One region of the Syntrophomonas sp. UBA1041 genome, then DNA from elsewhere that is predicted to be linked to it. Evidence: predicted binding sites of a transcription regulator. Region 1 holds the regulator's gene; the other holds the start of a gene.
What was found. The regulator HrcA, encoded in region 1, represses chaperone genes, less so after heat shock. The targets are predictions, from matches to a motif close to TGTTAGCACTCNNNNNNNNNGAGTGCTAACA.
Positions count from the first base shown of each region.

Region 2: groES (co-chaperone GroES) is a predicted target of HrcA. The motif match lies at 2,649-2,679, and genes of this name have one in related genera.

Region 1 is NZ_DCEA01000120.1:44,666-49,251, forward strand. It holds gene dnaK (molecular chaperone DnaK) at 1-757, opposite strand, end outside; gene grpE (nucleotide exchange factor GrpE) at 819-1,364, opposite strand; gene hrcA (heat-inducible transcriptional repressor HrcA) at 1,450-2,475, opposite strand; gene hemW (radical SAM family heme chaperone HemW) at 2,570-3,730, opposite strand; gene lepA (translation elongation factor 4) at 3,912-4,586, opposite strand, start outside.
Region 2 is NZ_DCEA01000002.1:7,775-12,360, reverse strand. It holds gene groL (chaperonin GroEL) at 671-2,296, opposite strand; gene groES (co-chaperone GroES) at 2,324-2,614, opposite strand; gene B2633_RS00500 (MogA/MoaB family molybdenum cofactor biosynthesis protein) at 2,815-3,303, opposite strand; gene moaC (cyclic pyranopterin monophosphate synthase MoaC) at 3,331-3,768, opposite strand; gene moaA (GTP 3',8-cyclase MoaA) at 3,810-4,586, opposite strand, start outside.

The DNA.
Region 1 (4,586 bases):
TAATGTCGGTGCTCATCAGGCTGGACAATTCGTGTTTAGCCTTCTCAGCCGCTTCTTTAAGGCGGTGCATAGCCATTTTGTCATTGGTCAGGTCTACTCCCTGTTCCTTTTTAAACTCTGCCACCAGCCAGTTGATAATTTTATCGTCAAAGTCATCGCCGCCCAGGCGATTATTGCCGCTGGTTGCCTTGACCTCAAACACCCCGTCCCCGATTTCCAAAATGGAGACGTCAAAGGTGCCGCCGCCCAGGTCGAAGACCAGAATGGTCTGGGCGTTTTCCTTGTCCATACCATATGCCAAAGCGGCCGCAGTGGGTTCATTAATAATGCGCAATACCTCCAGGCCTGCTATTTTGCCGGCATCTTTGGTGGCCTGGCGCTGAGCGTCGGTGAAATACGCCGGTACGGTAATGACCGCCTGAGTGATGCGTTCTCCCAGATACGCCTCAGCATCGGACTTCATTTTCTGCAGGACCATGGCTGATATCTCTTGCGGGGTATAGCTTTTATCATCAATCTTGACCCGGTAATCTGTACCCATACGGCGTTTGATGGATAAAACCGTGCGGTCCGGATTGGTAATAGCCTGGCGTCTGGCAACGCGGCCCACTAACCTCTCTCCGCTTTTGGAAAAGCCCACCACAGATGGAGTTATGCGTTCTCCCTCCGCATTGGTAATAACTTTGGCTTCATTGCCCTCCATCAAGGCTATAACTGAATTGGTTGTACCGAGATCGATTCCTACTACTTTTGCCATTTAAAACACCTCCACATTCTGGAAACAATTATTATACAAGCAAAGACTGCCGCTGCAATTGCTATCCACTAACCTTAACCAGGCTGGGCCTGATTAATCTGCCGTGCATGATATAACCTTTCTGTAGTTCCTCAATAACTGTATTCTCAGGGTGTTCAGAACATGCTTCAACAGATAAGGGCTGGTGGAACTGCGGATCAAAACACTGCCCCAGGGCCTCCACCGGCTCAACCCCGGCCTGGGCAACGATCTCTTTAAGCCGCTGGCAAACCATGCTGATTCCTTTGTGCAAACTGGCATAGTCCTGTTCCGGGCTGGCCATATCCAGAGCCCTTTCCAGATCGTCAATCACGGTCAGCAGTGGTTTGATGAGGGGCAGGGAAGCGAATTTGAGATACTCATCCCGTTCCCTCTGATGCCGCTTTCTCAAGTTTTCAGTCTCAGCTGCCGCCCTGAGATAGAGATCGTAATTCTTCTTGCTCTCTTCCTGGACGGCTTGAAGGCGTTCATTCAGCCCGGCTATCGATTCTGCGGCGGGCGGCGGGTTTAGGCTGGAATCCGAGCCCATTTCCTCCTGGTTGTGAACAGTCGGGTCTTCCGGTTTCATTTTTGATCACCTCTGTTTATTGAAATATCTGCGCTAAAATAACGGGTGGATGCTTCCCCCCTCGGCGGTATCCATTATCGAACTCTTAGTAGTGCTTTTTGAGCACTTCATCGATGATAGTGCGAACTGAATCAACCGTGCCGGCTGCTTTCCAATACTCCATGCGCACCGGGCCAATTACGCCTACCCGGCCAACTTCTCCGAAGATTTTATAACCTGCCAGGACGATACTCATTTCTTTGGCGTCATCCAGGCGATTCTCCCGCCCGATGGTGATATCAACGGTATCGCCGGTAGCTTCCGGAAGCAGGGCCTTAAGCACCGATTCCTCCTCCAATATGGCCAGAATCTTCTTGAGTTTGTCCAGGTTCTTGAATTCGGGTTCGTTGAGCATATTGAGGATGCCGCTTATAACCACCTTTTCTTCCCCGGTATTTTCAGTCAGATTTTCTATGGCCTCCAGTATCCCGTCTATTACCTTTTTTCTCTGGTTCAATTCATCCCTTAAGGACTGCAAATCAGTTTTGCGCAGCTCGGCAAATTTTTTCCGGGCAAAAAGCCGGTTAAAGACCTCATTGATACTCTGCAGCTCTTTAGTCTCCACTGATTGCGGGATATCAATCCTGCGGTGCATCAATACCCCGGTGTCAGTGACTACGATTACCATAGCTTTGCCCTTTTCCACCGGAACTAATTGAATATATTTGAACTCGTCAAATTTGACGGTGGGTACGATGATAAAGGAAGTATAACGGGTAACCTGAGACAGAAAATTGCCAATGGATTGAATGACCTCATCCCAATCCTGCAGATTGTCTTTGAGGATCTTTTGAAGCAGTTCTACCTCATCCTCCACCAGGTTTTCCCGCTCCATCATACAGTCCACATAATAGCGGAACCCGCTCTCAGATGGAATTCTTCCTGCCGAAGTATGGGGCTGTTCCAAATAGCCCATATCCTCCAGATCAGCCATTTCATTGCGGACGGTAGCCGCGCTGACGCGGAGGTCGTGTTTTTTGACTATGGCTCTGGAACCAACCGGTTCTGCGCTTTCAACGTAGTCTTTTATGATCGATTCCAATATCCTCTTTTTGCGTTCATCCAAGGTCATATCGATCACCCCTGTTAGCACTCTCGTTTGTTGAGTGCTAACCCCTACTTAATAAAAAATATCATCGCTGTAACTTCTTTGTCAAGCCTGGAAATCATTCAACAAAACAGCATAAAACCTGGTTTGATACCAAAAGCCCCGCTTTCGTTAACCTGAGCCAGCCGTGGTCCAATTCCAAGAGTCCGCTGCTCGTAAAGCGTTCTACCACTGGCCGAAATTCCTGCAATAGACTTATGCCAAACCGCCTTCTAAAAGCCTCCACATTCAGTCCGTTCGTAAGCCGGAGCCCCATGATTATAGCTTCCTGAGCCTGCTGCCGGGGCTTCATATCTTCCAGTACAATCTGAGCGGCCTCCGACCTGTTTGGCCCTCCGGCCATATAAGCATCCACATCGGCGGCATTCATCCAGCGCCGCCCGCCCAGGCGGCTGACAGCGGCAGCGCCGAAACCCAGATACTCGCCAAATTGCCAGTAGCGCAGGTTGTGCCGGCATAGATACCCGTCAAGGGCCAGATTGGATATCTCGTACTGAACGATCCCTTTATCGTGCAAATAATCAATGGCCTGGTAATACATGGCCTCTATATCCTCTTCTGCAGGCAAAACCAGTTCCCCCCGGGCTATGGCCCGGGCCATAGGCACCTGAGATTCCAGCTGCAGGAGGTATATAGAAATATGCTGCGGCTGGAAGCTGACCGCTTCTTGCAGGGTCTGCATCCAGGCAGTAATAGTCTGCCCGGGGATGCCGTAAATTAAATCAAAACTGAGGTTGTGAAACCCGGCGGCGTCTGCTGCCGTAATGGCTTTCCGGGCGGCTGCCGCGGAATGAATTCTACCTAGAACTCTGAGTTCTTTATCCTGCAGACTCTGCAATCCCAGTGAGACCCGGTTGATCCCGGCAGTTTTGCAGGCTTCCAGGCTGCTTCGATTTACGGTAGCCGGGTTGATTTCCATGGTGATTTCCAGGTCTTTTAACAATGTAAAACGGGAGGCCATAGTATTGATGACAGTGCCAATTTGGGCGGGTTTTAAGAGGCTGGGGGTTCCCCCTCCGAAGTAAATGCTGTCGACAGGTTTTCCCCGGTAGTCTTCAGAGCAGGCCGAGATTTCAAAGCAGAGTCTTTCGGTATAAGCCTGCAACTGAGCCTGGTCGGCAAAAGTCACCGAGTAAAAATCACAGTAAGGGCATTTTCTTCTGCAAAAAGGGATATGCACATACAAACCCAGACTGTTCTGAGGCCAGGTGGCTTCCATTAAATACAGCTCCTATGAAGGGACGCAAGTGGGGACGGTTCTTAACTTGCGAACAAGTGTGCAAGCCAATAACCATCCCCACTTGCGTTCCCTCGCTTCACCGGTTGCCCACAATTCAAAAATAAATATACCAAGCCAACATCCCCCGTGGGTCATTTTTTGATTCAGGGGCAAATCAACGCTATTCTTTTTCGATGTTTAGCACCGACATGAAGGCATCTTTGGGGACTTCTATGTGTCCGATCTGTTTCATGCGTTTTTTGCCTTCTTTTTGCTTTTCCAACAGTTTCTTTTTCCTGGTGATGTCGCCGCCGTAACACTTGGCCAATACGTCTTTGCGCATGGCTTTGACGGATTCGCGGGCTATGACCTTGGCGCCGATGGAGGCCTGAATAACCACTTCGTACATTTGCCGGGGGATGATGCGGCGCAGCTTCTGGGTCAGGGCCCGGGCGCGGTAGTAGGCGTTGTCGTGGTGGGTGATCATGCTCAGGGCGTCCACCACCTCGCCATTTAACAGAATGTCCAGTTTAACCAGATCGGATATCTCATAGCCGCTGATTTCATAATCCAGGGAGGCATAACCCCGGGTGCGGGACTTTAGAGCATCAAAAAAATCATAAAGGATTTCAGCCAGGGGCAGTTTGTAAGTTATCATCACCCGCTGCGAGGTGAGGTATTCCATATTGACATACTGGCCCCGCTTTTCCCGGCACAATTCCATGATGGCGCCTACAAATTCATTGGGAACCATCATGCTGGCTTTCACATAGGGTTCTTTGACCGCTTCCAGCCGCTGAGCCGGGGGCCATAGTTTGGGGTTCTGTATATCCATTTCACTGCCGTCGCTGAGCAT
Region 2 (4,586 bases), on a different contig from region 1:
AATGAACACAGCTCGTATAACAAACCTTGGGAGGCTTAATCCCGCACCAGCCCCCTGTAGTTCGTTAAAAAAGAGACAATCTGGCTGCCGGTTTGAACCATGACCCCGCAACCCTGACAATCGAACGATTCATTTCTGCACACTCGGTTTAAGTATGAACCAGAGCCTGGTTTAGTCTTTAAACCGCGAAACAAGTACGACCTCCTTGCCTGTTTATTTATCGTTACCGAACGCTTCTTATAATTGTTATAGCAATTATTGTGCCATTCCATGGCATTTCGGTCTGTCCCTTTAATTACCTGGTAAGCCAGCTATCAGGCCAGTGTTGCCAGGTGTATTGTATGCCGGACACTATCCTACAATCAGGACATAATTCGACATTTGCCATTGTTCACTGTCAGCCACATCATAATAATGAAAATTCGGCTGAAAGCACGCTAAGCGGAACTTAAATCATTGAGTCTGAGGCTGGATTCAATGCGTTTTTTGAGGACCACTATTAACGAATCTTTTCGCCCGGGTTGCTGCCGGCTGAAATGAAGGGGGCATCGAAGTAACTGGATGAATGAGATCTGGAGGAAAGTTTGGGGCGACTGGGGCCCATGCCGGCGCATCAAAAAAGCAGCCGGCTCATTATAAGCCGGCTGCTCGCGTCAATGACTGTTTAAGATTACATCATGGGAGGCATTCCGCCGCCTCCGCCCATGCCCATACCCTTGTCTTCCATGGGCTTTTCGGTGATGACCGCTTCAGTAGTCAGGACCATGGCGGCAATGCTGGCAGCATTTTGCAATGCGGAGCGGGTTACTTTGGCGGGGTCGATGATCCCGGCCTTGATCATATTTTCGTATTCATTGGTCAAAGCGTTGTAACCAATGCCGGTTTCGGAGTTACGCACTTTCTCCACCACCACGGAGCCCTCTTTGCCTGCATTGTTAGCAATCTGGCGCAGCGGTTCTTCCAGGGCTTTCTTGACCAGGTTAATGCCGGTCATTTCGTCCCCGTCAGCCTGCAGGGCATCGATAACCCCGATGATATTAATCAAAGCGGTGCCTCCGCCTGAAACAATGCCTTCTTCAACAGCGGCCTTGGTGGCTGCCAGGGCGTCTTCAATGCGGTGCTTCTTTTCTTTCAGTTCGGTCTCAGTGGCAGCGCCTACCTGAATTACCGCAACACCACCGGACAGTTTAGCCATGCGTTCTTGCAGTTTTTCTTTGTCGTATTCGGATTCGGTCTCTTCAGCCTGTTTCTTGATTACCGCGATGCGGCCTTTAACGGCTTCTTCAGAGCCAGCGCCGTCGACTATGATGGTTTCATTGCGGTTTACTACCACCTGGCGGGCTTTGCCCAGCATATCCAGGGTTACGTTCTCCATTTTTACACCGATGTCTTCAGATACCATCTGTCCATTGGTCAGAATAGCGATATCTTCAAGCATGGCTTTTCTTCTGTCACCGAAGGCCGGTGCTTTAACCGCCACACAATTAAAGGTGCCGCGCAATTTGTTGACTACCAGGGTGGGCAGGGCTTCACCGTCTACATCCTCGGCGATAATCAGCAGAGGTTTGCCGGTCTGTACAACCTTTTCCAGGACGGGGAGAATCTCGTTAATTGAGGAGACCTTTTTGTCGCTGATCAGAATATAGGGATCCTCGAGAACTGCTTCCATCTTTTCAGTATTGGTAACCATGTAAGGGGAGATATAGCCGCGGTCAAAACTCATGCCTTCCACGACTTCCAGGGTGGTGCCAACTGACTGGGATTCCTCTACAGTGATAACCCCGTCTCTACCCACTTTATCCATAGCATCAGCGATCAATGTACCGATTTCAGGATCATCGGCGGAAATAGCCGCCACCTGTGCAATGGCCTCTTTGGAATCTACGATTCTGCTGATATTTTTTATTTCTTCGGTTCCAGCTTTAACAGCCTTTTCAATTCCATGTCTCATGATCATGGGATTGGCTCCGGCTGCCACGTTTTTTAACCCCTCTTTAATCATAGCCTGTGCCAGTACGGTTGCAGTAGTGGTACCGTCGCCGGCCACATCATTGGTCCGTATGGCGACTTCTTTTACCAGCTGACAGCCCAGGTTTTCCCAAGGGTCTTCCAGATCAATGTCTCTGGCAATGGTAACACCGTCATTGGTGATGGTGGGAGAACCGAATTTGCGATCCAATACTACATTGCGGCCTTTGGGGCCCAGAGTTACTTTAACTGCATTGGCAAGGGTGTCTACTCCCTTTTCCAATGATCTGCGTGCATCTTCACTGAATTTAATCTCTTTGGAAGCCATCTATGTATCCTCCTTTTAATCTGTTATTTAAGCCAATTTTGCCAGGACGTCTCTTTCAGATAAGATTAACAGTTCCTCGCCGTCAACTTTGATATCGGTTCCGGCATATTTTGCATAGATGACCTTGTCGCCAACGGCCACATACATCGGGATCCGCTCGCCCTTGTCATTGAGAGCGCCGGGACCTACTGCCAGAACTTCGCCAACCTGCGGTTTGTCCTTAGCAGTGTCGGGAACATAGAGACCGCTCTTGGTTTTTTCTTCAGCGTTTTCCACTACTTTGACTACCAGTTTGTCTGCCAATGGTTGAATTTTCAAAGGTATACCCCCTTTTAAAATGTTGCTTTTTTATTATTAGCACTCATTCGTAGCGAGTGCTAACACCTAGCTATAATATTAGGCAAGACCGGCCAAGTATTCAAATAGAAAACTAAGCTGATTCTGCCCGATATTATTAATTAGTATTATGTTGCGGGGAATTTCTTTTTATACCTTTAAAAATCATTAAATTTCGTTTGCTAAGCTTCTCCGCATTCCACCGAGGACCCGATCAAAGTATCCAGACCGTGGGGCAAAACTGGCAGGATGGCCTCCAGGGATTCCCTTACCCCGCGTTCACTCCCTGGCAGATTGATGATCAAGGTTTTCCCGCGTATCCCCGCCACCGCTCTGGAAAGGGCTGCCCGGGGGGTTGTCTTCAAACCCGTCCAGCGCATCAGCTCCGGAATGCCCGGTACCATTTTTTCTATAATGCTGCCGGTAGCCTCGGGGGTAACATCCCGAACCGAGAAGCCGGTGCCTCCGGAGGTCAGTAGAAGATCCAGCTTTAGCTGGTCACAAGCGTAAACCAGGGTCTCCTCTATAGTGGGCTTGTCATCAGGTATGAGCTTATAAAAGGCAACCTGAAAATCTGCCCCCAGCAGTTCGGCAATCTTGGCGCCGCTGCGATCCTCGCGCTCTCCGCGGGAACCTTTGTCGCTCATAACCACAATTCCGGTCTGATACATTTAAATCACTCCAAACCGAGTCTATGCTTAATCCGGGCGCCTGACATGCCCGCTTTTTCCTCCGCTTTTTTCCAGAAGGCAGATGTTCGATATTTGCATCCATCGGTCAACCGCTTTGCACATATCATAGATGGTTAACGCGGCTATACTCGCAGCCGTAATGGCTTCCATCTCCACTCCGGTTTTGCCGGTCGATCTGACTACGGTCTCTATATGCAGTTCACCCGCTGTATGATCAAAACCGTATTCCACATCTACTGAAGCGAGCATCAAGGGGTGGCACATGGGAATCAGCTGCGGGGTCTGCTTGGCGCCCATAACGGCAGCAACCTGAGCTACCGCCAATACATCTCCCTTGGTAATCGCTCCTGCCTGGATGGCCTGCAGGGTTTCAGGTTTCATTTTAACAACCGCCATAGCCCGGGCTTGACGGGTGCTGTCTTCTTTATTGCTGACATCGACCATACGGGCCCGGCCTGACGAATTGAGGTGGGTGAATTCCACAGTTAACCCCCTATTTGGTACATTTTACGATTGTTTGCTTCGCCCCATCCGGTATCCATATGATGCCGCTCGGGTTTACGGCTGATGGCCTGGGCTAATAACTGGCGCAGCTCTTGCCGGTTGATGCCTTGAAGCAGGGCTGCTTTTAAATCGGTTTCGTGATAATCGTAAAGACAATTTCTGAGTTTGCCTTCGGCAGTCAGCCGTATGCGGTTACACCTGTCGCAAAAATGATTGCTCATGGGGCTGATAAAGCCTATGCCGCCCTGACCGCCCTCCAGATTGAAATGCTCCGCCGGTCCATTGCCGACCTGGGCGACAGGCAACAAATTATAATGTTTATTCAAAATGGCTTTAACTTCTTTAATAGTGATTACTTTGCTTTCATCCCAAAACAGCAGATCCCCCACCGGCATAAACTCTATAAAACGAATCTGCAGGGGAAAACGATGGGCCAGATCAGCAAATTTCAATATTTCATCATCATTAAAACCTTTTATTATAACGGTATTTAACTTCACCGGATGCATGCCGGCTTCCATGGCTGCCAGTATGCCCTTCCAGGCATCCTCCAGGCAGCCGCCGCGGGTAATATAATCGTATTTCTCAGCTGACAGGCTGTCCAAGCTGAAGTTGACCCTCTTTAACCCCCCGGCCCGCAAGGCTTTGACCATCCTGGCAAAAAGTGTACCGTTAGTGGTCAGGGTAACTTCCTCAATGCCAGGTATGCCCGCCAGCTGGCTGACCAATCCGGTGATGTTTCTTCTCACCAAGGGCTC